3 regions of the Vogesella oryzagri genome follow, and region 3 is predicted to be linked to each of the others. Evidence: predicted binding sites of a transcription regulator. Region 3 holds the regulator's gene; each other region holds the start of a gene.

Region 1 (9,766 bases), on a different contig from region 3:
TGAAAGTGGAAGGCTTCACCCTGGCCAGCATCTGGCCCTATGCGCAGCCGCACCTCAAGTTGGCCGCACCGCAGGGCAAGCTGGCCGCCACCGTGCCTTACCATTTTGACCTGGCCGGCGTTTCGGCCAGTGCCTGGTCGCGCGGTTTCAGCGCCCGGCTGGATGGCCTGGCGCTGGCGGCGCCGCAGAGCGGCAGCCCATTCAAGCTGGCCAGCCTGGCGCTGACCGGCGGCCAGTTCGACCTGGTCAACCGCCAGCTGACCCTGGGCAGCCTGACCCTGGCCGGCGGCGAGCTGGCCACGGTGCTGGATGCGCAAGCGCAGCCGGACTGGCTGGCCGCCATACCAGTGGCCCAGCCGGCGGCGGCAGCCAAACCTGCGGCCAACCATGCCGCCGCGCCGGGCTGGCGCGTCAACCTGCCGCGCATCCGGCTGGAAAACTGGCAGCTGCGGGCCACGCACCAGGGCTTTATCGCGCCGCTGTCCGCCAGCCTCAAGCTGGACAGTATGCAAGCCGCCGTCGCCGTCGATGCCAACGGCGGGGTGAAGGTGCAGGGCGCCACACTGGCGCTGTCGCAGTTGACCGCTGCCAGCGGTGGCCAGCCCGCATTTGCCAGCCTGGCCGGCGTGCAGCTGGCCAGCAGCGAGTTGGATCTGGGCAAGCACCGCATTGTCCCGGGCAACATTACGCTGCAGGGACTGCAGCTGGCGGTGAACCGCAGCAAGGACGGCAAGCTGGATATTGCCGAAGCACTGCGCCAGCGAACGCCCGCCACTGCCGCGCCGGCAGCTGCAAGCGGGCAGCCGGCAGCACCAGCCTGGCAGATTCACTACCCCGAGTTGACGTTGGCGGGCGGCAGCGTCAGCTGGCGCGACAGCAGCACCGCCACGCCGGTGGCACTGCAGCTGGCCGATGTGGCGGCCAGTGTGTCTGGTGATCCGCAGCAGGGCTGGGCGCTGCAGCTGGGCGGCGGCCTCGGCCAGGGCAAGTTGCAGCTGGATGCCACGCTTGCGGCCAACCTGCAGGACATCAAGGGCCAGTTGCAGGCCAGCCGTTTGCCGCTGGCCGGCGTGGCGCCGTATGCGCTGGAACAGACCGTGCTGCGCTTTGGCGGCGGCGAGCTGTCCGCCGAGCTGGGCTTTGCGCTGGCCGGCAGCCGCTGGCAGGCCGATGGCAAGGCGCAGCTGGATAAACTGGCGCTGTTCGAGCCGGGCCGGCGCGAGCCGCTGCTGGGCTGGCAACAGCTGGCCGTCAGCGGCATCAAGGCGCAGCCGCAGCGGGTGAGCATTGCCGACGTGCGGCTGGTGGCGCCGCAGCTGCGTTTCATTCTCGATGAAAAGCGGGTGCCCAACTTTGCGCACCTGATGAAGCCGCAGCCGGCCACGGCCAAGCCGGCCGCCAGCGCCAAGCCGGCGACAGGCAGCGCCGCGCCGGTGGTGGACGTGCGCGCCATCCGCGTGCGCAATGCGCGCATGGATTTTGCCGACCTGGGGCTGCAGCCCAGTTTCGGTACCCGCATCCACTCGCTGTCCGGTACCGTGCTGGGGCTGTCCAGCAAGCCGGGCCGCCGCGGCACGGTGACGCTGGATGGCCGCGTCGACCAGTTCGGCGACGTGCGCATTCGTGGCGCGCTGTCGCCGTTCGAGGTGACGCGCGATCTGGACATGACGCTGAACTTCCGCAACATCCCGCTGGGCAGCCTCAACCCGTACTCGATGACCTTTGCCGGCTGGCAGATCACCGATGGCCGCCTCAGTACCGAGCTGCGCTACCTGTTGAAAGACCGCCAGCTCAACGGTGACAACCGCGTGGTGATCGACCATATCCAGCTGGGCAACGAGGTGGCCAATTACGACGGTACCCGCCTGCCGTTGCGGCTGGCGGTGGCGCTGCTGGAAGACAGCGATGGCCGCATCGACCTGTCGTTGCCGGTGGCCGGCAGCCTGGACCAGCCGGACTTCTCCTACGGCCACCTGGTGTGGCAGGCGATCCGCAACATCCTGGTGAAAGTGGTGACCGCACCGTTCCGCGCGCTGTTCGGTGGCGAAGGCTTCGACGAGATCTACGCCGATGCCGGCGACGACCGCATTCCGCCGCCGGAACGCGAGAAACTGGGCAAGCTGGCCGACTTGATGGCCAAGCGGCCGAAGCTGGCGCTGGCCATCGGCGGCGGTTACGCCGCCGAGGAGGACAGCCGCGAGCTGGCGCGCTACCGCGTCGACAGCGACATCCTCAAGCGCGCCGCCTACCAGCTGCAGACCGACGAACCGTTGCCGCTGCCGGATATGGGCGACCCGGCGATCCGCAAGGCGGTGGGCGATGTCTACGCCGCGCAGATCGGCCGCTTTGCCTGGCTGAAACGGGTGGCCAGCGAGAAGGACACCGCCGAGCGCGCGCAGGCGATGCGCAAGGAGTTGCTGGCGGCGCAGAAGGTGGATCAGGCGGCACTGAACGCGCTGGCCAAAGCGCGCGGCGAGGCAGCGCGGCAGTTGCTGCTGGCGGCGCAACCGGCCCTGGAAGGCCGCATCAGCGTGCTGGAACCGGACAAGGTGAAGGCCGACAAGGATGGCGTGCCGCTGTTGATCAAGCTGAAATAAACCAGCACCCATCGGGGGTATGTCGTGCTGCGGCCAACCTTGTCACCAGGTTGGCCGCAGTTGTTTTGGCGCTGCGGAGCGGGCTGTTGCATCGGCACTGCAGCCGCGGTCAGCCGGGCTGGCCACTGGTACAGCTTTGATGGCTATCAAGGTCAATACCCGCTATATCTAGTTAGATTCCATTTTTTCTGACACCACATATAGCGGGGATGGCATGAACCGGGACAACAGCGCCGTGTTTGCGGAACAGGATATTTCGCGCGAAGTATTGCTGGAAAAATACGCCAAGAACGGCGAACAGTCGGTAAGCGAAGTGCGCCAGCGCGTGGCGCAGGCGCTGGCCGCACTGGAGCAGGATCCGCAACGCTTTGCCCCGCTGTTCTTCGAGGCGCTGGATGGCGGCTTCATCCCCGGTGGCCGTATCAATTCCGCCGCCGGCACCGATCTCAAGGCCACGCTGATCAACTGCTTCGTGCAGCCGGTGGGCGATGCGGTGTCCGAATCCGAAAACGGCAAGGTCGGCATCTACGAGGCGCTGTTGCAGTCGGCCGAGACCATGCGCCGTGGCGGCGGCGTCGGCTACAACTTCAGCCGCATCCGCCCCAAGGGCGCGCGGGTGAAGGGCACCAACAGCCGCGCTTCCGGCCCGGTGTCCTACATGCGCGTGTTCGACCGCAGCTGCGAAACGGTGGAATCCGCCGGCGCGCGTCGTGGCGCGCAGATGGGCGTGCTGGACGTGAGCCACCCGGACATCGAAGCCTTCATCCACGCCAAGGACCAGGGCGACCTGGCCAACTTCAATATCTCGGTGGGCGTGTCCGATGCCTTCATGCAGGCGGTGGACGCCGACGGCGACTGGGAGCTGACCCACGCGGTGGCGCCGGCGTCCGATGCCTTCCCCGGCAGCTACCAGCGCGGCGATGGGTTGTGGGTGTACCGCAAGGTGCGCGCGCGCGAGCTGTGGCAGCAGATCATGCATTGCACCTATGACCACGCCGAGCCGGGCGTGCTGTTCATGAGCAAGATCAACGCCGACAACAACCTGTCGTACTGCGAGGTGATCGAGTCCACCAACCCCTGCGGCGAGCAGCCGCTGCCGGACTACGGCTGCTGCGACCTGGGCTCCATCAACCTGTGCAAGTTCGTGCGCCAGCCGTTTGGTGAGGCGCCCAGCTTCGACTTCAAGGCCTTCGAGAAGGTGGTTCGCACCTCGATCCGCATGCTGGACAATGTGCTGGACCTCACCGTGTGGCCGCTGGCGGAGCAGCAGCGCGAGGCGCAGAACAAGCGCCGCGTCGGCCTGGGCTTCACCGGCCTTGGCGATGCGCTGATCATGCTCAAGGTGCGCTACGACAGCGAGGAGGGCCGCAGGTTGGCCGCCAGCATTTCCGAACACATGCGCGATGCCGCCTACGATGCCTCGGTGGACCTGGCCATCGAGAAGGGCGCCTTTCCGCTGTTTGATGCCGACAAGTACCTGGCGGCGCCGCACTGCGCCAGCCGCCTGCCGGACAAGATCAAGTCGCGCATCCGCAAACACGGCATCCGCAACTCGCACCTGCTGTCCATCGCGCCTACCGGCACCATCTCGCTGGCCTTTGCCGACAACGCCTCCAACGGCATCGAGCCGCCGTTCAGCTGGTACTACACCCGCAAGAAGCGCATGGCCGACGGCACGCAGCAGGAATACCTGGTGGAAGACCACGCCTACCGCGTGTACCGCATGCAGGGCGGGGATACCAATGCGCTGCCGGATTACTTTGTCAGCGCACTGCAGATGAGCGCGCTGGACCACATGCGCATGGTGGCGGCAGTGGCGCCGTACGTGGATACCGCCATCTCCAAGACCGTGAACGTGCCGGGCGATTACCCGTTCGCCGATTTCGAAAGCCTGTACCTGGAAGCCTGGCGCGCCGGGCTGAAGGGCATCACCACCTATCGCCCCAACAGCGTGCTGGGTTCGGTGCTGTCGGTGGAGCCGACGCCTGCGGCCAACCCTGCACCCAGTCAGCAGCTGCCGCAGGACCTGGGCAACCAGAACGACCCTGACCGCCGCATCACGCTGAACACCGCGCCCAGCCCGGCGCTGGCCAGCCTGAAGTGGCCGCACCGCCCCAAGCTCAAGCAAGGCAACCCGTCGTGGACCTTCATGGTGGAAGGCGAGGAGGGTGACTTTGCGGTAATGGTCGGCCATATCGAAGGCCAGCAGCCGGGCGAGGCGCCGCTGCCGTTCGAATGCTGGGTAAACGGCGACGTGCCGCGCGGCCTGGGGGCGATTGCCAAGACGCTGTCGATGGACATGCGCTGCCGCGACCGCGCCTGGCTGGCCGCCAAGCTGGACGCGCTGGCCGCCACCCGCGGTGATCGCCACTACCGCGCCGAATTGGGTGATGGCCCTGTGGGCAGCAGCGCCGCCGCCGCCGCGCTGGGCCGGGTGGTGAAATACCGTGTTGAACAGCTGGGCGCGCTGAGCCTGGCCGACGGCGATGCCACCCCGGTGATGGACGCGCTGTTTGCGCGCAAGGAGCCGAAATCCGGCACCGACGGCACCATCAGCTGGTCGGTGGACGTGAACAACCCGCAGACCGGCGACGATTTCGTGCTGTTCGTGAAGGAGCTGGTACTGCCCAACGGTCAGCGCCGGCCGTACTCGCTGTGGCTGGCCGGCCACTACCCGCGCGAGCTGGACGGCTTGTGCAAGATGCTCAGCCTCGACATGCGGGTGATCGACCCGGCGTGGATCGGCATGAAGCTGCGCAAGCTGCTGAGCTACGCCGAGCCGCAGGCCGACTTCTTTGCCCGCACCCCGGGCAGCGACAAGTCGCAGAGCTGGCCGTCTACCGAGGCCTATCTGGCGCGACTGGTGATCCACCGCTACGCCATGCTGGGCATCCTCAGCGAGGAAGGGGTGCCGGTGGAGGAAATGGGGGTGATGGTGCCGGAGCAGGGCGATCTGTTCGAAAGCGCGGTGGTGAGCGTGGCGCCGGCACAGATGGCCGGCAAGGCCTGCCCGGAATGCGGCAACCGCGCGCTGATCAAGAAGGACGGCTGCGAGTTCTGCACCGCCTGCGGTCATGTCGGCGCCTGCGGCTGATACCGCTTGCCGCCGATAAAAAAAGCCGCCCCATCGGGCGGCTTTTTGCTGTTTGCGGCCAACGTTCAGCAACGGCCTTTCATCGCCTGGCCCGGCGGGCAGAAGCCGCCGCGGCGATGGTGGTGGTCGTAGTCGTCGTCATAGTCGTAAACCGGACCAACCAGCACCGGCTCCAGCACGATGGGGGAACGCACGTGCACGCGGGCCGGCTGCACTACGCAGGCAGACAGGCTGCCGGCGGCGATCAGGGCAAATAACAGGGTTTTCATGGTGTTCTCCGTGATGGCTGGGGTACCCCCGTGACGGGGGTACCCGGAAATTGGTGCCTGGCGGCCGGCGATGGCGGCGGTGGGCCCCGCTCGCGGGGGAGGGTGGCGGCAGCAAGGGTGCCGCTTGTTGCGACCATGGCTGGCAGGAGTGGCCTGCCGGGCAGGCCCGGCACGCAGCCGGTGGCGCAGGCACTCCGAGCATAAGCCAAGCTGGCGGGCAGCCCTAGTGGAAAGCTGCTAACAATTATTAAGGTTGTATCGACTTGATGACGGCCCCGCCAAGCGCCCGCCGGCGCCGGCGTGGCGGCCAACTGGACCACGCTATGCAAGCACCCGCCATTATCAGTGATGCCACGCTGGCATTCATCGAGCGCGAAGTGGCGATCGATGTCGCCAGTTGCGGCCTGGATCTGCTGCCCAGCACCGCGCGCGGCTACGGTTGCCAGGTGGCGGCCGATCGCAGCCGCATCACGTTGTTTCTGAAACGCAGCGAGGCCGGCCAGCTGCTGCACGACGTGCTGGTGCATGATCGCATCGCGGCGGTGTTCTGCCTGCCGGCAACCGAGTCGGCGCTGCAGATCAAGGGCCGCGCGGTGTCGCTGTCGCTGGCGGATGTCGCCGGGCTGGCCGTGGTGGCGCAGCATGCGCGCCAGTTTGTGGCCGGCGTGCTGCCGCTGGGGCACGAGCGCACCTTCGCCGAGGCCTATATGCAGATTGCGCCCGCCGATACCGTGGCGTTGAGCTTCAGCCCGGAAGTGGTGTTCGAACAGACGCCGGGGCCCGGCGCCGGGCGGCCGCTGCAGGATCAGGTCACGGCATGAGCGTCGACATCACCGGGCTGCGGCATTGCATGGAGGGCGCCATCCCCAGCCCGATTGCCACCTGCGCGCTGGATGGCACCCCCAATATCGCCTACCTGTCGCAGGTGCAGTACGTGGACGCGTGCCACATCGCGCTGACCTTCCAGTTCTTCAACAAGACGCGGCAGAACATCCTGCAGCACCCGCACGCGGTGGTGAAGGTGGTGGACCCGCATAGCGGCAGCAGCTACCGGCTGCATGCGCGCTACCTGCGCACCGAAACCAGCGGGCCGCTGTTCGAAAAAATGAAGGCCAAGCTGGCCGGCATCGCCTCGCACACCGGCATGGTCGGCATTTTCAAGCTGCAGGGTGCCGATGTGTACGAGGTGAACAAGGTGGAGGCCTTTGTCTCGGCGGCGCAGTTGCCGCCGCAGCCGTCCCCGGCGGCCTGCCTGCCCACGCTGCGCGACGCCAGCAACCGCCTGAATGGCAGCGGCGATCTGGATGACTTGTTCGACACGCTGCTGACAGTGCTGCGCGAGCTGTACGCCATCGACCACGCCATGGTGCTGAAGCTGGACGAGGCGCGCGAGTGCCTGTTCACCGTGGCCAGCGCCGGCTATGCGCAGGCCGGCATCGGCTCGGAAATCCCGCTCGGGCATGGCGTGATCGGGGTGGCGGCGCGCGAGCGCACGCCGATCCGCATCTCGCACATGACCAGCGAGTACATGTACGGCAAGGCGGTGCGCGCCAGCGCGGCGGCGCAGGGCTTGCAGCAGCAGCTGGAAACCGCCATCCCGCTGCCGGGGCTGGAGCAATGCCGCAGCCAGCTGGCGGTGCCGATCCTGGCCGGCAGCGAGTTGTATGGCGTGCTGTACGTGGAAAGCCCGCAGGATCTGCGCTTTGGCTACGACGACGAAGACGCGCTGCAGACGCTGGCCAACCAGTTTGGCTGGATGGCGCGCGGCATGGCCTGCCAGGCGGCGGTGGAGCCGGCGGCGGCCGCCGGTCACAGCCTGCCGGCGCCGCCGCTGCCGGAGCTGGGCGACAGCCTGGTGCAGGTACGCTACTTTGCCGCCGATCACAGCGTGTTCCTCAACGACGACTATCTGATCAAGGGTGTGGCCGGCGCCATTTTCTGGAAGCTGGTGCACTGCTATTGCGCCGAGCAGCGTCGGCAGTTCAGCAACCGCGAGCTGCGGCTGATGCCGGACCTGGGGCTGCCGGAAATCAGCGACAACCTGGAGGCGAGGCTGGTGTTGCTGCAGCGCCGGCTGCAGGAGCGCCAGGCCTGCGTGCAGATGCTGAAGACCGGCCGTGGTCGCTTTGTGTTGCAGGTCAGCCAGCCGCTGCTGCCGGTGGCCGAAGGCTAGCGCTTGGCCAGCCGCTTGGTGCGGTTTGCACGGTGCCGGCAAGCGGCCGGATGCCGGATGGCGGCCGTGCTTGGCCATCGGTGATAGGGCTGCAGCTGGTTTGGTTGCGGCCGGATCCGGGCGCATTCAACGGTCTGCGCAAAGCAGGCGCATACGGCGCCAAGGTTGGCCGCAATGTGTGCGGCCAACCTTGGCCGCCATCAGTGCAGTGCCTGCTGCTGTGGCAGCGGTTCGCCACGCGCGGCGCTGACCGTGTCGTGCTCGAGGTTGCGCAGCAGGTTGAGCGCAAAGCTGAGGAATGCCAGCGCCACCAGCAGCGAACCGACGCCGGTCAGCGGCTCGCCCCAGCCGTAGCCGTGCAGCAGGCCGTACAGCCCCAGCAGCATCAGCGGCAGCCCGCCGTTGTGCAGCCAGAAGTGGACGGCTGCCCAGCGGCTGTGCTGCAGCTGCGGGTACAGCCGATAGATGATGCCCATCACGGCCATCGACACCCAGCCCACCAGGTTGGCATGCACGTGGATGCCGCGATTGAGAAACTGGCCGCTGGCGCCCATGTAGACGCCGAGGCCAATGCCGAACAGTGCATATAGCACCGCGATACGCAGGAAACGGTTTGCCAGCATGATGGGCTCCTTAGGCCGCCAGTGCCTGTTGCAGCTGGCACCAGTCCTGGGTTGGCAACAGGCTGCCGGCCTGGGCCAGTGTCTGCGCAAAGATGTCTGGTGGCATGCCCTGGCGCATGCCGGCAAACATCGCTACCCGCTCGCCATGCGCGATATGCGGCACGATCCAGCGAAACCAGTGCGCCATTTCTTCCGGCGCAATGCCGGCAACCAGCACGTCGTGCAGCTCGATCAGCTCGGCATCGCTGTAGTGCGCCCACAGCACCGCCATATTGGCTTGCTCCTCCTGCAGCATGTGCACGAAGTTGTCGGCCACGAACAGGCTCAGGCGGCCGTACAGCAGTTGCCAGGCGGTAGGCTGCGCCTGTGCCGGCAGCGCGGCCAGCGCGGTGGCCTGCTGCTGCAGCGCGGCGATTTCGGCCAGGTGGTGCTGGTGCTCGGCATCGCGGTCGGCGCTGCTGCCGGGGGCGCGGGCTTCCATCGCGCGGTGCAGGTGCTGCTCTTCGTGCTGAAGGTGGCAGCGGCATAGCTGCAGTACCTGCTGCAGTTGCGCCAGGCGGCGGGCGCTGTCTTCCGCGTTGTGGCCATCGCTGCGGCCAACGTTCAGCAGCAGATCGGCCAGCATGGCGCGCAGGCCTTTATGCACTGCCTGGTACAGGTTGAAGCGGGTGGCGGTCTGGGTGGACTGCGGGGCGAACTCGGTGATGCTTGCCATGTTTCGGACTCCAGGATTGCTGCACGACATGTGCGGCATTCGGTGTCGTCAATCTAGGCGCGGCAGTGACAAGCGTTTCGTAAATCTCTATCCGCAGAATCTTAAAAAAACATAAGCCGCCGCCCAGGCTGCGGCGCGTGGACGGTTTGTCATCAGCGGGTAACGGCGCGCGCTTACCGTGGGTGGCAACAGCTGATAGTTCCCGTCTGCTGCCGTGTGTGTTTGTTTGGCCCGCCTGGCGGGCCTTTTTTCTTGGCCGTGTGGCGGGTGGCGCTAGCCCGGCGGCGAGAGCGCC
Region 2 (9,766 bases), on a different contig from region 3:
CATGGTGCCGGGCGAAACCGAGTTCATCCCGCTGCCGGGCTAGCGCGCAAGCGCCACGACTGGCCAGTCAGGCATGCTGGCTGGCAGCGGTGACAACGATGACAACGCCGCGTGCCGATAATGGTGCGCGGCGTTTTGTTTCCTGCCTGCCCGGGCGGGCATGCAGCGGTCGGGCCGGCGCTGCCATGACAACCGAGGCGGGCTTGTGGCAAAGTGCGGTGCATAATTGTTAACTGCGCGTCATCGCTGCGGCCAACCTGGTGTCGGCATGACAGCGCAGTAGGGCAGGGGGATGCATGAAACGCGCTTACCGGCGCCTGCTGTTGCTGCTTGGCGGCCTGTTGGCCGCCACCGGCCCGGCCTGTGCCGCCACGCTGAGCATCGTGGTGGACGACAGCACCGAAATGCCGCTGGCCGAGCTGCGCGATGGCCAGCTGCTGCAGGGCTGGCACAAGGATATCGGCGTGTTGCTGGCCGCCAGGCTGGGGCGCGAGCCGCGCTTCCTGGTCCGGCCGCGCAAGCGGCTGCCGGTGTCGCTGGCCAGTGGCGATGCCGATATCGTCTGCGGTTACCAGCCGGCGTGGCTGCCGGGGCCATTCTTGTGGAGCGCGCCGGTGGCCGAACATACCGACGTGCTGGTGACCCTGCGGCGCGCGCCGCGCCCGCCGGCGCTGGCCGCGGTTGCCGATCAGCCGGTCGGCACCGTGCTCGGCTTCCGTTACCCGGAGCTGGAGGCGGTGCTGGGGGCGCATTTCATCCGCGATGATGCGCCACAGATGCAGGCCAATCTGGAAAAGCTGGTCGCCGGGCGCATCAGGCATGTGGTGGTCAACAGCCAGTTTCTGGATTATCAGATCAAGCGCGGCCTGTTCCGCCATGCGCTGCACCCGCGGCTGCTGGTCAGCCGGACACGGGTGCAGTGTGCGTTGTCGCCGCACAGCAGCGTCAGCCTGGCCGAGCTCAACCGCGCCATCCGCCAGTTGCAGGCCCGCGGCCGCCTGCAGGCGGCGTATAACCGTTATCGCTAGCCGGTTGCCGCCCGGTGCAGCGGCTAACATGAAACATCAACCCGGCCGCGCGATGCGGCCAACCTGTCATCGCCGTGCCTGCGCACGGCCCGTCGTCGAGGACACGCCATGGAGTTGTACGGGATGGAGCTGTTCAGCATGGCCTTCCTGAGTGCCGTGCTGCAGATCGTGATGATCGACATTCTGCTGGGCGGCGACAACGCAGTGGTGATCGCGTTGGCCTGCCGCAAGCTGTCGCCGGAACTGCGGCGCAAGGGCATCATGTGGGGTGTGGCCGGCGCCATTGCGCTGCGCATCGCGCTGATCTTCTTTGCCTTGCAGCTGCTGGCGCTGCCGTACCTGAAAGTGGTGGGCGCGCTGCTGCTGTTGTGGATCGGCATCAAGCTGATGCAGCCGGAAGAAGGCGACGCGCATAGCAATATCGAGGGCAGCACCCACCTGCTGGGGGCGATCAAGACCATCATCGTGGCCGACGCGGTGATGAGCCTGGACAACGTGATTGCCGTGGCCGGTGCCGCCCGCGGCGAGCTGGGGCTGGTGGTGTTCGGTATCCTGATCAGCATTCCCATCATCGTGTGGGGCAGCCAGTTCGTGCTCAAGCTGATGGACCGTTTTCCGCTGGTGATCACCTTTGGTGCCGCGCTGCTGGGCTGGATCGCCGGCGACATGCTGCTGGGCGACGTGGCGGTCAAGCCGCTGCTGGCCGGCGCGCCGCACGGCCTGCACTATGTGGCCGCCGCCGCTGGCGCCTTGGGGGTGGTGCTGGTGGGCAGCCTGCTGGCGCGGCGCGCGCAGGCGCAGCACATCCATGAAGTGGCGCTGGGCGACGAAAGCCCGCGCAAACCATCGTGAAGGAAACCAAGATGAGCATGCGGATATTGCTGGCGGTGGATGGCTCGGCCTGCGCCATGCGCGCGGTGAAGCACGTGTTGCAGCTGCGCGAGCTGCTGGGCGCGCTGGAGGTGCACCTGCTGACGGTGCAGGTGCCGGTGGAATCCGGCCACGTGCGCTGGTTTGTCAGCCACGAGCAGCTGGAGAACTACTACCGCGAAGAAGGGTTGGCTGCATTGCAGCCGGCCAAGGCGGCACTGGAGGCGGCCGGCCAGCCCTACACGCCGCACATCGCGGTGGGGCACACCGCCAGCACCATCGCCCACTACGCCAGCGAGGTACGCGCCCACCAGGTGGTGATGGGCTCGCATGGCCGCTCCGGGCTGGGGCGCGCGCTGCTGGGCTCGGTCACCAGCGAGGTGATTCGCCTGTCGTCGGTGCCGGTGACCGTGGTCAGCCACGAGTAAATATCCTGCCGTTTGCCCGTCGGCGCCCGCGCTGACGGGCGTCTTGTTTTCTCCACCCCGCTGTTGCCGGACCCGATTGCCACCATGACTGCCCCCGCTACCTCCACGACACCGTTGCCGGCCTGGACGCCGCTGAAACAACCGCTGTTCCGCATGCTGTGGAGCACCTGGCTGACGGCCAACATCTGCATGTGGATGAACGACGTGGCCGCCGCCTGGCTGATGACCTCGCTCAGCAGCAGCCCGGTGCTGGTGGCGCTGGTGCAGGCGGCGTCTACCTTGCCGGTGTTCCTGCTGGGGGTGCCGTGCGGGGCGCTGGCAGATATCGTCGACCGGCGCCGTTTTTTCATCGCCACCCAGTTCTGGGTGGCCGCGGTGGCCATTACCCTGAGCCTGACCACTTTTCTGGGCTTGCTGACGCCGGGGCTGCTGCTGACGCTGACGTTTGCCTACGGCATCGGCCTGGCCATGCGCTGGCCGCTGTTCGCGGCGCTGATTCCCACCCTGGTGCCCCGGGCCGAGCTGCCGGGTGCGCTGGTGCTCAACGCGGTGGCGATGAACCTGTCGCGGGTGATCGGCCCCATCGTCGCCGGCGGCATCATCGCCGCGGCCGGCAGCGGCTACGTGTTTCTGCTCAACGCCGTGCTGTCGGTGGCCATCGGCCTGCTGCTGCTGACCTGGCGCCACCAGCAAAAGATCAGCTCGCTGCCGGGCGAGCGCTTCTTCGGTGCCATCCGCGTGGGGCTGCAGTACGTGCGGCAGTCGCCGGAACTGCACATCATCATGCTGCGGGTGTTTACCTTCTTCACGCTGTCCACTGCCTTGCTGGCGCTGCTGCCGCTGGTGGCGCGGCGCTTTCCCGGCGCCGGTGCCGGCACCTTTACCCTGCTGCTGGCCAGCATGGGCGCCGGCGCGGTGCTGGCGGCGTTCCTGCTGCCGTATGTGCGCCAGCACCTGCCGCGCGACACCCTGTTGCTCTATGGCACGCTGCTGCATGCCGCCATCACCGTGCTGGTGGCGCATGTGCCCAGCCCATGGTTGGCTGCCGTGCTGATGCCGCTGGCCGGCATGGCGTGGATCTCGGTGGCCAACTCGCTGACGGTGTCGGCGCAGGCGGCGCTGCCGGACTGGGTGCGCGCGCGCGGCATGTCCATCCACCAGATGACCATGATGGGCTCCAGCGCGCTGGGCGCCGCGCTGTGGGGGCAGGTGGCCAGCATCAGCAGCGTGCCGACGGCGCTGACCATTGCCGCCGGCTGCGCATTGCTGGGCTTGCTGCTCACCCGCCGCCTGACGCTGGGGATACACAACGAGGACAAGTCGCCGGTGCGGCTGTGGCAGGCGCCGGAAGTCGCCATCGACATCGAGCCGGACCAGGGCCCGGTATTGATCATGGTGGAGTACCGCATCGACCCGAGCCGCGCCGAGGAGTTTGCCCAGCTGATGCGCGAAACCCGGCGCTCGCGGCTGCGCAACGGCGCGCTGTCGTGGGAACTGTTCCACGATACTGCCGAGCCCGGCGTCTATATTGAACAGTTCACCGACAGTTCGTGGTTGGAATACCTAAGGCGCAACGAGCGCGGCACCGCCGCCGACCTCAGCCTGCGCGACCGCCGGCATGAGCTGCATCTGGAGACCGCGCCGCCGCGCATCCGCCGTTTCATCGCGGCGCCGGTGGCGCGCTGAAATACCCTTGACCGATGTCATGTCTGCCAGCGCCCGCCGCGCCGCACAATGCAAGCAAGCTCAACACCGGTGCTGCCGACATGACTCTCACCCGCTGTTTTACCCAGGTGCATCGCGCCTGTGACGATCAATTCGTGGCCGTGGAAAATGCGCTGCGTGATGGCGACTGGCCGCAAGTGGTGGCCAGCTGCACGGCCTTCTGCCAGGCAATGGAACACCATTTTGCCGAGGAGGAAAACGTGCTGTTTCCGGCTTTCGAGCAGGCCAGCGGCATGGGCCAGGGCCCCACCGTGGTGATGCGCCACGAGCACGCCGAAATGCGGGTGCTGATGGACGAGATGCGTGCCGCCGCCGCGGCGCTGGATGGCGATGGTCTGGCCGGCGCTGCCGATACCCTGCTGCTGCTAATGCAGCAGCACAACCTGAAGGAGGAGAACATCCTGTACCCGATGTGTGATCGCGTAGGCGATATGAGCGTACTGTTGGCGGAGCTGGGCCATGTCCCCGCGTGACCTGCGCGGCCTGCTGCCGCCCGAGCCGATAGAGATCATCCTGGATGCGGTGGACGAGGGGGCCAGCGGCCAACGTCTGTCCTTCGTGCTGCCGCACTTTCCCGGCCCCTTGTTGCCGATGCTGCGCGATCGTGGCGTGCGCTTCGACAGCGAAATGCTGCCGGACATGTCCGGCGTGATCTTCCACGTGGATATCCCCTGATGCAGGCGATACCCAGTTATGACAGCGCACCGCCACTCGCCCTGCCGGTGCGTTTTTTCATGGCGGCGTGGGTCTGGCTGCTGTTGCTGGCCGGCGCCTGGATCGGCACGGCCGATGGCGGCTATCCATCCCCCGCGCTGTGGCTGCCGCTGCATATGCTGGCGCTGGGGGTGCTGGGCAATGTGATGCTGGGCGCGCTGCTGCAATTGCTGGCGGTGGTGTCGGCGCTGGCCTTCCCTCGCCCGGGGCTGTGGCAGCACGGCTTGTGGGGCTGCTGGCAGGTAGGCTGCGCCGCGCTGGCGCTGGGCTTTGCCGGCGGCCTGTCGCCGCACTGGCTGCAACTGGCCAGCGTAGCCTTGCTGGCGGCGATGGGCTTGCTGGTCTGGCTGTGGTGGCTGCTGTGGCAGAGTCCGGCACAGGACAGCAGCAGCCGTGGCCTGCGCCTGGCGCTGCTGTGCCTGCTGTTGACGCTGGGGCTGGGCGTGGCGCAGCTGGGCGTGTTCGGCTGGGGGCTGTCCTGGCCGCTGCTGAGCTTGCTGCCGCTGCATCGGCTGGCGGCGCAGGGCTGGGTATGGCTGCTGCTGGTGGCGGTGGCGCAGGTGATTCTGCCGATGTTCCTGCTGACCCCGGCCTTGCCCGGCTGGTGGCAGCGCTGGGCGTCGCCGGGCTGGGGCGGCTTGTTGCTGCTGGCCGCGGCGCTGTCGCTGCGCTGGCCGGACGGTGGCTGGTGGTGGCTGGCGGCGCTGCCGCTGCCGCTGTGTGGCTGGGTGTGGGGCAAGGCGTTGGCACACAGCCGTCGCCCGCATGAATGGCTGCCGCGTTACTGGCAGCTGGGGTTGGGGCTGATGTTGGCTCTGGGTCTGGCGTTCATCGCCGGGCAGTGGCAGGACAGCGACTGGCTGCGCCGCTTGCAGGGCTGGTTGCTACTGCCGGGCGTGGTGCTGACACTGTGCGTGGGCATGCTGTACCGCATCATCCCGTTCCTGCTGTGGCTGCAGCTGCGGCGCGGCGTCAAGCCGCAGCAGAAGGTGCCATCGCTGCAGGTGCTATTGCCGGAGGCGCGGGCGCGGCAGGGCTGGCGCGCGGTGTGCCTATGGCAGCTGTGCGGCGTGGCCTGGTGTCTGGCCCCCGGGCTGTGGCTGCTGCCGGCGCTGGCCGGTACCCTGCTGGCGCTGCTGCTGGGCTGGCACTATCACGCCGCCTGGCGTTGCTGGCGCCAGGGCACGCAGCCGGTGGCCAAGGCGGTGCCGGTGCAGTAAGCAACTGCCGGCGCTAAAGGTCATGTGCAGTACGCGGTAGCGCCAGCAACGGCAAAAAGGTTGGCCGCAAAGTGGTGAACTTTGCGGCCAACCTTTTTGCTTGGTCGGTAGCGGAATACGGCGTCAGCCGGCGCTGCACTCCGCGGTTTGCCGCTGCCAGCTGCTGGCCAGCGCCACCACTTCTCCGATCACCAGCAGCGCCGGCGGCTGCGGCGCTTCGCGTGCCACGCAGTCGGCCAGTGTGGCCAGGCTGCAGCGCAGCACTCGCTGTCGTGGCGTGGTGGCCTGTTCGATCACGGCCACCGGGGTGTCGCCACTGCGGCCGTGCGCCTGCAGCTCGGCGGCGATGGCGGCCGCCTCGCCCAGGCCCATGTACACCACCACGGTCTGTTCGCGGCCGCTGTGTGCGGCCCAGTCCAGCCCGCTGGCGCCGTCGCGACGGTGGCCGGTGACCAGGCTGACGCCCTGCGCACAGTCGCGGTGGGTCAGCGGGATGCCGGCGGCGGCGGCGGCTCCTACTGCGGCGGTGATGCCGGGCACCACTTCCACCTCGATACCCGCTGCCAATAGTGCGGCCAACTCTTCGCCGCCGCGGCCAAACAGCAGCGGGTCACCGCCTTTCAGCCGCACCACGCGATGGCCGGCCTGCGCCTCGGTCAGCAGCAGCTGGTTGATCTCGTGCTGCGGCAGGGTGTGGCGGCTGGCGCGCTTGCCGACGCAGATCAGCCGCGCGCGCTTGTTGATCAGCGCCAGTATTTCCTCGGCCACCAGCAGGTCGTACAGCACCACGTCGGCCTCGGCCAGGCGGCGCAGCGCCTTGAGGGTGAGCAGGTCCGGGTCACCGGGGCCGGCACCGACCAGGCTGACCTGGCCGCCGTGCAGCGGGGCGGGATGGGAAAAGGGCAGGGCGGGATTCATGCGGTTCTCCGCAACGATGGAATGACGCCAGTGTAGGAAGGGCAGGGTCTGGAAATCGTTGATCGCGGTCAATGCTATCGGGAAGCCCGAAAACGTACATTTCGGGCTGAAATGCCGGGATGCCGGAGCAGATGACTAGGAGGTTGCGATGAGCGCCAGTTTCACCAAATCCACCGCGCGCAATATTTTTTATGGCGGCGCGGTGTTCTTCTTCCTGCTGTTTGTCGCACTCACGTTCGACACCGTGCAGGCGCTGCCCAAGCGGGACAACCGGGCCAACCTCACCGAACAGGTGGCGCGCGGCAAGAAGCTGTGGGAGACCAACAACTGTATCGGCTGTCACACCCTGCTGGGCGAGGGCGCCTACTTTGCGCCGGAGCTGGGCAACGTCTACCAGCGCCGCGGCCCAGACTTCATCAAGGCCTGGATCAAGGCGCAGCCGACCGGCGTGCCTGGCCGTCGCCAGATGCCCAATTTCCATCTGACCGATGCACAACTGGACGATCTGGTGGCATTCCTGAAATACAGCTCCGAGATCAATACCAACAACTGGCCGCCGAACATCGAAGGCTGAGCCCGCACCGCTTGCTGACTTACTTACCCAGGAGACGAGCATGACTTCCTCCACTACGGCCACACTGAACCCGGCAACGGGCAAGGCTGCGGCCAACGTTCAACTCAAATACCGCTCGCAGGCGGTGGCCAAGCCATACTTCATGGCCGCCATCGGCCTGTTTGTCGGCCAGATCATCTTTGGTCTGGTGATGGGCCTGCAGTACGTGATCGGCGATTTCCTGTTCCCGGAAATCCCGTTCAACGTGGCGCGCATGGTGCACACCAACCTGCTGATCGTGTGGCTGCTGTTCGGCTTCATGGGCGCAGGCTACTACCTGATCCCGGAAGAATCCGAGCGCGAGCTGCACAGTCCGAAACTGGCCATCATCACCTTCTGGGTGTTCCTGATCGCCGGGGCGCTGACCATCGTCGGCTATCTGGCGGTGCCATACGCCACGCTGGCCAGGATTACCGGCAACGACTTGTTACCCACCATGGGGCGCGAGTTCCTGGAGCAGCCCACCATTACCAAGATCGGTATCGTGGTGGTGGCGCTGTCCTTCCTGTTCAACCTCAGCATGACGGTGCTCAAGGGTCGCAAGACCAGCATCAGCATGGTGATGATGATGGGCTTGTGGGGACTGGCGATCTTCTTCCTGTTCTCGTTCTATAACCCGATCAACCTGGTGCTGGACAAGTACTTCTGGTGGTGGGTGGTCCACTTGTGGGTGGAAGGCGTCTGGGAACTGATCATGGGTGCCATGCTGGCCTTCGTGCTGGTGAAAGTCACCGGCGTGGACCGCGAAGTAGTCGAAAAATGGCTGTACGTGATCATCGCCATGACGCTGATTACCGGCATCATCGGTACCGGTCACCATTACTTCTGGATTGGTACGCCTAGCTACTGGCAGGTATTTGGTTCGGCCTTCTCCGCGCTGGAGCCGATCCCGTTCTTCATGATGACGCTGTTCTCGTTCAACATGGTGAACAAGCGCCGCCGCGAACACCCGAACAAGGCTGCCGTACTGTGGGCGCTGGGTACCGGTGTGATGTCCTTCCTTGGCGCCGGCGTGTGGGGCTTCCTGCACACCCTGGCTCCGGTGAACTACCTGACCCACGGCACGCAGATCACTGCCAGCCACGGTCACATGGCCTTCTACGGCGCCTACGCCATGGTGGTGATCACCATGATCTCCTACACCATGCCGATCCTGCGTGGCCGCGAAGCCAACAGCAACCGTTCGCAAGTGGTGGAGATGTGGTCGTTCTGGCTGATGACCATCGCCATGGTGTTCATCACCCTGTTCCTGACCGCCGCCGGCATCCTGCAGGTATGGATGCAGCGCATGGGCAGCCAGCCGCTGTCGTTCATGGCAACGCAAGACCAGCTCACCTTCTTCTACTGGCTGCGTGAAGGCGCCGGGGTGATGTTTGCTGCCGGTCTGGTGTTGTACATCATCAGCTTCTTCGTGCGCGGTGATGCGCGCGACTGATTCCGTGTATGTGTGTGTGTAACGGTTGGCGCCCCTGCGAGGGGGCGCCTTTTTTACGCGCACAGCGGGTGGGCCGAGCACGGTGGTAACGGGCCCCAGCCCGGTTCGCCCCGAATGGATTTTTACTGGCCTGCTCCGCCCGCGGAGCCGGCCCGGAGCACGACAATGCAGACGACAAGGTTGGCCGCCAGCGCACCGCGCACGGTGCCGGGCGATCTGGCGATGTGGTTTTTCATCCTGGCGGAGTTGGCGGTATTCGGCCTGTTCTTCGCCATTTACGGCGTGGTGCGCGCGCGGCAGCCGGAACTGTTCGCCGCCGGGCAGCAGCAGCTGTCGCTGCTGCCGGCGATCATCAACACCCTGCTGCTGATTGCCGGCAGTGCGGCGGTGGCGGCGGCGGTGCGCAGTTTTGCCGCCGGTCGTGCGCGGCATGGCCAGCGCTGGCTGCTGGCGTCGCTGGCCTGTGGCGGCGGCTTCCTGCTGCTCAAGAGCATGGAGTTTGCCGCCAAGTTCGGCGCCGGCATCACCTTGTCCAGCAACGATTTCTGGATGTTCTACCTGGCGCTGACCGGCTTTCACTACCTGCACGTGGTGCTGGGTATGGTGATCATCGCCGCGGTGTATGTCCGCGCGCGGCAAGGCGCTTACGATGCGGCCAACCATGTCGGGGTGGAGACCGCCGCCGCCTACTGGCACATGGTGGACCTGGTGTGGCTGGTGCTGTTCGCGCTGGTGTACGTGGCGCACTGAGTGCCACTGCGGCGCCGACTGCAGAACAATGCATTCTGGATGGTCAGGCTGTGACGGGCGGCCGG
Region 3 (9,766 bases):
GGCCACCAGCGGCGACTCCTCGCTTGGCGGCGACGACTTCGACCACCGTATCTACTGCTGGGTGCTGGAGCAGGCCAATCTGCACGGGCTCACCGCGCAGGACACCCGCCTGCTGCTGACCCGCGCCCGCGAAGCCAAGGAAGCGCTGAGCGAGCACGCCACCACCCGCATTACCGCGCTGCTGTCCGACGGCCTGACCGTGGACCTGGAGCTGGCGCAGGCCACCTTCCACGACATCAGCAGGACCCTGCTGGACAAGACCCTGCTGCCGGTACGCAAGGCGCTGCGCGACGCCAAGATCACCATCGACGACGTCAAGGGCGTGGTGATGGTGGGCGGCGCTACCCGCATGCCGCAGGTGCAGAAGGCCGTCGGCGATTTCTTTGGCCGCCCGCCGCTGACCAACCTGGACCCGGACAAGGTGGTAGCGCTGGGCGCCGCCATCCAGGCCGACGTGCTGGCCGGCAACAAGGGCGGCGAGGACTGGCTGCTGCTGGACGTGATCCCGCTGTCGCTGGGCATCGAGACCATGGGCGGGCTGGCGGAGAAAATCATCCCGCGCAACAGCACCATTCCGGTGGCGCGCGCGCAGGAATTCACCACCTTCAAGGACGGCCAGACCGCGATGTCCATCCACGTGCTGCAGGGCGAGCGCGAGCTGGTGGCCGACTGCCGCAGCCTGGCCAAGTTCGTGTTGCGCGGCATTCCGCCGATGGTGGCCGGTGCCGCCCGCATCCGCGTCACCTTCCAGGTGGATGCCGACGGCCTGCTGTCGGTGACCGCGCGCGAGCTGACCTCCGGCGTGGAAGCCAGCATCGAGGTGAAACCGTCCTACGGCCTGTCCGACGACGAGATCAGCCGCATGCTGACCGAGTCGATGACCCACGTGCAGGAAGACATCAACGCCCGCAAGCTGCGCGAGGCGATCGTGGATGCCGAAAGCCTGATCGCCGCCATCCATGCCGCGCTGGAAGTGGACGGCGATCTGCTGGCGGCGGAAGAACGCGCCGAGCTGGACGGTGCGCTGATCGGTCTGCACACCGCCATCGCCACCCAGGTCACCCGTGAGGTCAACGCCGCCACCCAGCGCCTGAACCAGATTAGTGAGCCGTTTGCCGCCCGCCGCATGGACCGCAACATCCAGCGTGCGCTCAAGGGCAAGAACATCGGCGCCCTGTAACCATTGAGACGGCCGCCCGCTGCGGCCAACCCGGAGACTTACCCATGCCGCGTATCATCGTGCTGCCCAATACCGACCTGTGCCCGGACGGCGCCGTGCTCGACGACGTCGCCACTGGCACCAGCATCTGCGAGGCCCTGCTGGCCCACGACATCGAGATCGAGCACGCCTGCGAAATGTCCTGCGCCTGCACCACCTGCCACGTCATCGTGCGCGAAGGCTTCAACTCGCTGCCGCCGTCCGACGATCTGGAAGACGATATGCTGGACAAGGCCTGGGGCCTGGAAGCGCAGTCGCGCCTGTCGTGCCAGGCCATCGTCACCGACCAGGATCTGGTGGTGGAGATTCCGCGCTACACCATCAACCACGCCCGCGAACATCACTGAGGAGCCCGGCCATGAAATGGAGCGACATCAACGACATCGCCATCGAACTGTGCGAAGCGCATCCGGAGGTGGACCCGAAAACCGTGCGCTTTGTCGATCTGCACAACTGGGTGGTGGAACTGCCGGGCTTTGACGACGACCACAAGCGCGGCGGCGAGAAGGTACTGGAAGCCATTCAGCAAGCCTGGATCGACGAGGCGGAGTAAGTCGCCACGTTGGCCGCACGCCCACCACGCCCTGCCCTGCGCAGGGCGTTTGCGTTTGGACATGCCTGCGGCAGGCCGGCTTTGCTATGCTGGAGCATCCCTGCCATCACCCACCCCATCCGGAGGCTGTCATGCTGACCCTGGTCATCGGCAACAAGAATTTCTCGTCCTGGTCGTTGCGGCCGTGGCTGCTGCTCAAGCACATCGGCGAGCCGTTCCGCGAGCAGCACATCCGCCTGTACATGCCGGACACGCAGCAGCACCTGCTGGCGGCCAACCCGGCCGGCAAGGTGCCGGTGCTGTTCCACGACAACCTGCGGGTGCATGACTCGCTGGCGATCTGCGAGTACCTGAACGAGCTGTTCCCCGCCTCGAAGCTGTGGCCGGACGATGTCGCCGAGCGTGCCGAGGCGCGCGCGGTCAGCGCCGAGATGCACAGCGGCTTTCTGGCGCTGCGCGGCGAGCTGCCGTTCAACGTCACCCTGCGCACCCGGCATCAGCCATCGCCGGAAGCCGCCGCCGACATCCGCCGCATCTGCGACATCTGGCAGCAGCTGCGCCAGCGCCACGTGGATGGCGGCCCGTGGCTGTTCGGCCGCTTCAGCATTGCCGACGCCATGTTCGCGCCGGTGGCGTGCCGCTTCGTCAGCTACGGCATCGAGTTGCCGCCGCTGGCGGCCGCCTACGCCGACCATGTGCTGGCCGATGCAGCGCTACTGGAGTGGTTCGACGCCGCGGAAACCGAGCAGGCTGCCACGCTGGCCTAGCCCGCCGGCCTGTCCGTTTGGCCGCCGCGGTAGTCGGCCGCGCGCCAAGTCATTAGAATGGCGGGCTTTTTTGTTGGGACATCACACATGAGCACACCGTTCATCATCGGCATCGCTGGCGGCAGCGGCAGCGGCAAGAGCACGGTTACCCACAAGGTACTGGAAGCGATCGGGCCGGAGATGGCAGCCGTGATCGTGCAGGACTACTACTACCGCGACCAGAGCCACCTGTCATTCGAGCAGCGGCTGGGCACCAACTACGACCATCCGCAGGCCTTCGACTGGCCGCTGCTGATCGAGCATATCGACGACCTGCGCAATGGCCTGGCCATCGACATGCCGGTGTACGACTTTGCCCGCCATAACCGCGCCGAGGAAACCGTGCGCATCCAGCCGGCGCCGGTGATCGTGATCGAGGGGCTGTTCCCGCTGTACGACGCTGCGCTGCGCGACATGATGTCGCTGAAGATCTTCGTCGATACCGACGCCGACGTGCGTTTCATCCGCCGCCTGAAGCGCGACATCGCCGAACGCGGCCGCATCACCGACAACGTGATCGAGCAGTACCTGGCCACGGTGCGGCCGATGCACAACCAGTTCATCGAGCCGACCAAGCGCTTTGCCGATGTGATCCTGCCGCACGGCGCCAACGAGCCGGCGGTGGACATCATCACAACCAAGGTCACCAGCCTGATCGGTTAGCAAGTTTCTGATTCTTTGCAACTTTCCGGCGGCCTTCCCCTCCAACCCGCCATATCGCCGCCAGGCCCAAGGTTGGCCGCAGCGCTTGTTGCCAGTGCCCTGGCACTTTGCGGTAAAACGGCAAAGCGGCCACCGCAGTTGCACGGCCGGGTCTGGACGCAGCACCCAACGCTGCCGCCAGCTAGCCGGTTGGCCGTCGGCTTATTCACCACCACAGGAGCAACCATGGTCACCCTGAAACCGCGCAACCCGTTTGCGCATGCACCACAGATGAAGAAAGGCGGCGCCCACCAGCGCAGTGCCTCCGGTGCCCGCTTCGGCAACAAGCAAGCGTTGCTGGCCGAGCTGGACGACTGGTATGAGGAATACCGGGACGCGCCCGCCACCGAACGCATCACGGAGGCGGACGGTAGCGACAAACCGGGCTGCGGCCCGGTTTTTTTGCGCCTGCGCCCGCTTGGCGGCTACCACGCCCGGCACTAAGCAATCCGTCGCGGCCCAGTCTGCGCTGACCTTGCCTTGCCGCTCACCGCGATACCCATCTGCCAGTGGCCGCCACTCCCCTCTCCGGCACGCCCTACTCACCGTTACACCGTCTCGCCACCGCCGCCGTGACAGCGCCAATTTAAATATGTACAATCGGCACATATTTAATTTGCCGTTGCCAGCGGCCCATGCCAAGCATCACCGGCAGGGAAGCGGCGAGCCCGCCATGGGCGCTGGCGCTTTTAAAAATGTATCAATTACACATCTAAAGGATGCACACATGCTGGATGCCGCTACCCGCCAACTGGTCAAAGCCACCGCCCCGGTACTGAAAGAACACGGCGTTACCCTCACCCGCCATTTCTACGCCCGCATGTTCCAGCACAACCCGGAACTGAAGCAGATCTTCAACCAGGGCCACCAGCAGGCCGGCAGCCAGCAGCAGGCGCTGGCCATGGCGGTAGCCGCCTACGCCGAGCACATCGACGACCCGTCGGTGCTGGCGCCGGTACTGGCGCTGGTGGCCAATAAGCACGCCAGTCTGGGCATCCGCGCCGAGCATTACCCAATCGTCGGCGGCCACCTGCTGGCCTCGATCCGCGAAGTGCTGGGCGATGCCGCCAGCGACGAGCTGATCGCCGCCTGGGCCGCCGCCTATGGCCAGCTGGCCGATATCCTGATCGCCGAGGAAGGCAAGCTGTACCAGCAGGCCGCCAACCAGCGCGGCGGCTGGAGCGGCTGGCGCGGCTTCAAGGTTGGCCGCAAGGTGGTGGAAAGCGAAGAGATCACCTCGTTCTACCTGCAGCCGGCCGATGGCGGCCCGCTGCCGCAGTACCGCCCGGGGCAGTACCTGTCGGTGCGCCTGCTGGTGCCGCAGCTGGGCATGATGCAGCCGCGCCAGTACAGCCTGTCATCCGCGCCCGGCGGCAATGCGCTGCGCATTTCGGTGAAGCGTGAAGCCGGCAATAGCACCCCGGCCGGTATGGTGTCCAACCAGCTGCATTACGCGGTGAACGAGGGCGACCATCTGGACGTGGCGCCGCCGATGGGTGATTTCTTCCTGCATGAAGAACGCAGCACGCCAGTGGTGCTGCTCAGCGCCGGCGTTGGCACCACGCCGATGCTGGCAATGCTGGAACAGCTGCTGCAGCAGAACAGCCCGCGCAGCATCCGCTACCTGCACGCTTGTCGCCACGGCGGTGTACACGCCTTCCGCCAGCAGCTGGCCAACTGGGCACGCGAATACCCGCAACTGCAAAGCCAGGTCTGGTACGAACACCCGCGTGCCGAAGACATCGCCGGTCGCGACTACCAGCACGTTGGCCGCATCGAGCTGGCCGCAGTGGCTGCCAGTGCCATCCTGCCGGATGCCGACTACTACCTGTGCGGGCCGCTGCCGTTCATGCAGCAGCAAAAAGCCGCGCTGCTGGCGCTGGGGGTGGACGCCGCGCGCATCCACGCCGAGGCCTTCGGCACCGGCGGTGCCGGGGTGTAATTGAGGCCGGCGCCCAGCAAGCGTATGCTCTGTGCTTTGTCCCTGACACTGCCGCCATGCAACTGACGCACTTTACCGACCTGGGCCTGCGGGTACTGATGTACCTGAGCTACCCGCAGCGCGCTACCCCGGTCACCATCAGCGAAATTGCCGAACGCTTTGGCGTGTCGCGCAATCACCTGGTCAAAGTGGTGCATTTCATGGCGCAGCACGACTGGCTGGCCACCAGCCGCGGCAAGGGCGGCGGGCTGGCGCTGTCCCGCCCCGCCGCGCACTACCGGCTGGGCGAGGTGATCCGTTCGCTGGAAGACATCGGCGACCTGATCGACTGCGCCGAACCGCCATGCTTCCTGCGTGGCCGCTGCCAGCTGAAAGGCGTGCTGGACGAAGCACTGAGTGCTTTCTTCGCCGTGCTGGATCGCTATACGCTGGCCGACGTGGTGGCCACGCCGACCGGCGAGGCCATCGCCGTGCTGCACATGATGGGCGTCCACAACCGCAGTTGACCCCGCCACCGGCCAAGGTTGGCCGCAAACAAAAAGCCCGGCATGCCGGGCTTTGTTGCGTGCAGCGCAGGCTGGGCGCGGCGTCAGATGGTCTTGGAGTAGCGTGCCTTGGTTTCGCGTTCGCGCAGGTGACGGTCGAACACCATGGCGATGTTGCGGATCAGGAAGCGGCCCTTCGGTGCCACCATCAGGAAGTCGCCATCGAAGGTCAGCAACCCCATGTGCTGGAATTCGCGGATCAGCGGCAGCTCATCGGCAAAATAATTGGCGAAGTTGATGGCGAAGGTTTCTTCGATTGCCTCCACCGACAGCGAGAAGCGGCACATCAGCGACTGGATCACGCTGCGGCGCAGAATATCGTCCTGGGTCAGCGTCATGCCGCGCAGTACCGGCAGGTGGCCGGCATCCAGCGCCGCATAGTAGGCGTCGATGTCCTTTTCGTTCTGCGAGTAACAGGGGCCGACCTTGCCGATGGACGACACCCCCAGCCCGATCATGTCGCAGTCGGCGTGGGTGGAATAGCCCTGGAAGTTACGTTGCAGCCGGCCCTGCTGCAGCGCGCGGGTCAGTTCGTCGTCCGGCTTGGCAAAGTGGTCCATGCCGATGAACACGTAGCCGGCGTCGGTCAGCTGCTGCACCGAGTTCTGCAGGATGTCCAGCTTGTGCGCGGCCGTGGGCAGGTCGGCCTCGTTGATGCGGCGCTGCGGCATGAACACGGTCGGCAGGTGCGCGTAGTTGTACAGCGCGATGCGGTCCGGGTTCATCGCCAGCACCTTGTCCACGGTGCGGCGCACCGAGTCGGCATTCTGCAACGGCAGGCCATAGATCAGGTCCACGCTCACCGACTTGAAGCCGGCTTCGCGCGCAGCATTGATCACGGTGAGGGTTTCTTCCTCGCTCTGGATGCGGTTTACCGCCTGCTGCACCGCCGGGTCGAAGTCCTGGATGCCCACGCTCATGCGGTTGAAACCCAGTCGGCCCAGGTGCAGCACGGTGTCGCGGCCAACCTTGCGCGGGTCGATCTCGATGGAGAACTCGCCATCCGGCAGCAGCTCGAAATGCTGGTTGATGGCCGCCATCACCCGGCTGAGCTGCTCGTCGGAGAGGAAGGTCGGCGTGCCGCCGCCAAAATGCAGCTGGATCACCTTCTCGCGGTAGCCGAGACGGCCGGCCACCAGCGCGATTTCCTTTTCCAGGTAGTCCAGGTATTGATCGGCGCGGCTCTTGTCCTTGGTGATGATCTTGTTACAGCCGCAGTAGTAGCAGATGGTGTTGCAGAACGGCACGTGCACATACAGCGAAATCGGCCGATGGCTGGCACCGATGGCATGCTGCTGCAGCCAGTGTTCGTAATCTTTCACCCCAAAACCGCCGTGAAAACGGTCGGCAGTGGGGTAGGAAGTGTAGCGCGGGCCGGAACCTTCAAGTTTTTCGATAAGCTCTCGATCGAAAACACATTGGGTGGGCATAAAGGGGGCGGTGGGTGTCATAATTTTCTGGCTTGGAAAACTGGTGGTGGGCTGGTAAATTTGCGCTAATTGACACTTGCCACGCTTTGACGCGTGTCAAGCAAGCCTCTAGCCTTGCGAAAACCGGAACCCATGACCGAGCAAACCCCCTCCCTGCACACGCTGAAAGTGTCGTGCTCCAACTGTAGTTTGCGCGAACTCTGCTTACCAGTCGGCCTGAACCGGGAAGAAATGGCCCAGCTGGATGCCGTTATCCGCCAGAGCCGCCGCCTGAAGCGTGGCGAATACCTGTTCCGCTCCGGCGAAGGCTTCCGCTCGCTGTACGCGGTGCGTACCGGCTTCTTCAAGACTTGCGTCTCCAGCCAGGACGGCCGCGAGCAGGTCACCGGCTTCCACATGTCCGGCGAGCTGATGGGGCTGGACGGCATCTCCGCCAGCCAGCACGGCTGCGATGCCATCGCGCTGGAAGACAGCGAGGTGTGCGAGCTACCGTTCAACCGCATGGAAACCCTGGGCCGCGACATCCCCAGTCTGCAGCACCACTTCTTCCGCCTGATGAGCCGGGAAATTGTGCGCGACCAGTCGGTGATGCTGCTGCTGGGCAATATGAAGGCCGAGGAACGGTTGGCCGCCTTCCTGCTCAACCTGTCGCAGCGCCTGGCCGCGCGCGGCTTTGCCGCCAACGATTTCATCCTGCGCATGAGCCGCGAGGAAATCGGCAGCTTCCTGGGGCTGAAGCTGGAAACCGTCAGCCGCACGCTGTCCAAGTTCCAACAGCAAAGCTGGCTGAAAGTGGACCACAAGCACATCCAGATGCTGCAGCCGGAAGCACTGAAGGCGCTGGTAGCCGGCTGCTCACAAGCCAACAGCCTGCGCTGAACCGCAGCGCCACCACAACGCCCCGCACTGCGGGGCGTTTTGCTTGTCGGCCCGATACTAGATGGCGCCGATCGACAGCGCCGCCGCCAGGGTGGCGCCCAGTTCTGCCGCGGCCGCCAGCGCCGCCTCCGTCACCTCGCCCTTCACCAGCACGGGTGGCAGCGCTTCGTGCAGCGGGTAGCCGCTGGCGATGCGGCGGATGGCGCTGAGCGCGCCCTGGCCGTCGTTGCCGGCGCTGATGATCACCGCGTACGGCAAGCCCGCCACCTTGCCCTGTGCCGGGTAAAAGGTCCGATCGAGAAAATCCTTCAGCGTGCCGGCCATGTAGCCGAAGTTTTCCGGCGTCGCCAGCACCAGCGCGTGGCAGGCCAGCAGGTCGTCGATGCCGGCGTCCAGCGCCGGTAGCAGCCGCACCGCCACATTGTCCTCGCCGCCGGCCGCCGCCGCGGCCGCCGTCACCAGCGCCAGGGTGTGGCCGCTCTGGCTGGCGTAGACCAACAGCAGGGTTTTCATGGTGCGCCTACGATGCGGCCAACTTGCGCTGCAGCTCGGCCAGCATGCCGGGCAGCGGCCAGTCGTCGCGCACCACGAAGCCGCGGGCGATCTCGTGCCAGTCGCCGTCCGCCCCCGGCGTCAGCTCCGCCACCAGCCGTGCGCCGTCGACCGCCGCCAGCTCGGCCTGCAGCTGTACCAGGGTCAGCACCGCAGCAGCCTCGGCGCGTGCCGGCGCCAGCCAGCTCAGCCGTGGCAGCAGCAACCAGCGGCTGTCGGCGGCGTGTTGCGGCCAGGGTTCGGACAATCGCCGCCACCAGCCGCAGCAGGCATCCGCATTGAAGGGAAAAGCCGGGCGCGGCGCCCCCGGGTAGAACAGCCAGCCGGAAAGGCGGCTGTAGGCCGGGCAGCCGGCAAAGCCCGGCGGCAGCTTAGCCGCCGGATGGCAGGACAGCGCCAGCTGGCTGGCCAGCTTGCGGTACTTCAGCGGCCAGGCATCGCGCAGACTGGGACCGACCAGCTCGCCGCCGGCGGCATCCAGCTGCAGATAGAACTTGCTGGCCGCCTCCAGATGCAGCGGCTGGCCGTCGATGCGCAGCAGGTAGTCGAATTCGCCGATGCTGCGGCCGTGCTCGGCCAGCGGCAGGTTGGCCGCCACGCAATCGATATGCGGCGCCAGCTGGAACCAGAATTCGAGCAGCGACTCGGCATACACCCCCAGCCGCCGCGTGGGACGCGCAGCCAGCCAGTCGAGCAAAGGCTGCGGCGCGGCATCCAGCGCCATCAGTTGCGGCCAACCTTGCGGCCCCAACAGCCGGGCACAGTCGATTTCGGCACCGCTGTGCCACGGCGCCGGGCAACTCAGCAGAAAGGCCAGATCGCGCACCGGCTGGCAGCGTAGTGCGCTGAGGCCTTCGGCCAGCCGGTGACGGTAGCTCATGACTCGTGACCGTCCTTGTCGCCGTCCTGGCCCTTGCCGGCCAGGCGCTGCGCCTGCTTGTAGAAGCCGCGCAGGATGTCGATCTCCTCGCGCAGCAGGCCAGCACGGTGGAACATGGTGCGCAGGCGGCGAATCATGCGTTCGCTGTTGCGGCGGCGGTAGTAGCCGATGTCTTCCAGCGTGGCATCCAGATGGTCCACCATGCCGTCCACCTCGCCCTGGGTGGCGCTGTTGCCGTCCGGCTTCAGGTAGTCGACG

What was found. Region 3 encodes FNR, which switches genes on or off when oxygen is low (the NO sensors DNR and NnrR bind a similar motif). Its sites were predicted from a motif close to TTGATNNNNATCAA; they were not measured.
Region 1: ABNW52_RS14345 (adenosylcobalamin-dependent ribonucleoside-diphosphate reductase) is a predicted target of FNR. The motif match lies at 2,734-2,747, and genes of this name have one in related genera.
Region 2: cobA (uroporphyrinogen-III C-methyltransferase) is a predicted target of FNR. The motif match lies at 6,962-6,975, and genes of this name have one in related genera.

The regions. Positions count from the first base shown of each region.
Region 1 covers NZ_JBEFLD010000007.1:180,126-189,891, forward strand. Annotated here, with positions in the region: gene ABNW52_RS14340 (DUF748 domain-containing protein) at 1-2,597, shown strand, start outside; gene ABNW52_RS14345 (adenosylcobalamin-dependent ribonucleoside-diphosphate reductase) at 2,812-5,691, shown strand; gene ABNW52_RS14350 (vir-repressed protein) at 5,757-5,960, opposite strand; gene ABNW52_RS14355 (hypothetical protein) at 6,284-6,781, shown strand; gene ABNW52_RS14360 (GAF domain-containing protein) at 6,778-8,133, shown strand; gene ABNW52_RS14365 (cytochrome-c oxidase) at 8,334-8,756, opposite strand; gene ABNW52_RS14370 (hemerythrin domain-containing protein) at 8,767-9,471, opposite strand.
Region 2 covers NZ_JBEFLD010000001.1:97,265-107,030, forward strand. Annotated here, with positions in the region: gene ABNW52_RS00450 (pirin family protein) at 1-43, shown strand, start outside; gene ABNW52_RS00455 (substrate-binding periplasmic protein) at 297-1,028, shown strand; gene ABNW52_RS00460 (TerC family protein) at 1,137-1,880, shown strand; gene ABNW52_RS00465 (universal stress protein) at 1,892-2,326, shown strand; gene ABNW52_RS00470 (MFS transporter) at 2,411-4,012, shown strand; gene ABNW52_RS00475 (hemerythrin domain-containing protein) at 4,093-4,524, shown strand; gene ABNW52_RS00480 (DUF2249 domain-containing protein) at 4,511-4,726, shown strand; gene ABNW52_RS00485 (hypothetical protein) at 4,726-5,985, shown strand; gene cobA (uroporphyrinogen-III C-methyltransferase) at 6,109-6,903, opposite strand; gene ABNW52_RS00495 (c-type cytochrome) at 7,052-7,477, shown strand; gene ABNW52_RS00500 (cbb3-type cytochrome c oxidase subunit I) at 7,518-8,951, shown strand; gene ABNW52_RS00505 (cytochrome c oxidase subunit 3) at 9,117-9,701, shown strand.
Region 3 covers NZ_JBEFLD010000006.1:120,718-130,483, forward strand. Annotated here, with positions in the region: gene hscA (Fe-S protein assembly chaperone HscA) at 1-1,180, shown strand, start outside; gene fdx (ISC system 2Fe-2S type ferredoxin) at 1,225-1,566, shown strand; gene iscX (Fe-S cluster assembly protein IscX) at 1,578-1,772, shown strand; gene ABNW52_RS12570 (glutathione S-transferase family protein) at 1,904-2,539, shown strand; gene udk (uridine kinase) at 2,627-3,241, shown strand; gene ABNW52_RS12580 (hypothetical protein) at 3,467-3,724, shown strand; gene hmpA (NO-inducible flavohemoprotein) at 3,954-5,222, shown strand; gene ABNW52_RS12590 (Rrf2 family transcriptional regulator) at 5,279-5,728, shown strand; gene hemN (oxygen-independent coproporphyrinogen III oxidase) at 5,812-7,218, opposite strand; gene fnr (fumarate/nitrate reduction transcriptional regulator Fnr) at 7,330-8,076, shown strand; gene ABNW52_RS12605 (flavodoxin family protein) at 8,134-8,589, opposite strand; gene ABNW52_RS12610 (DUF1853 family protein) at 8,597-9,508, opposite strand; gene ABNW52_RS12615 (RNA methyltransferase) at 9,505-9,766, opposite strand, start outside.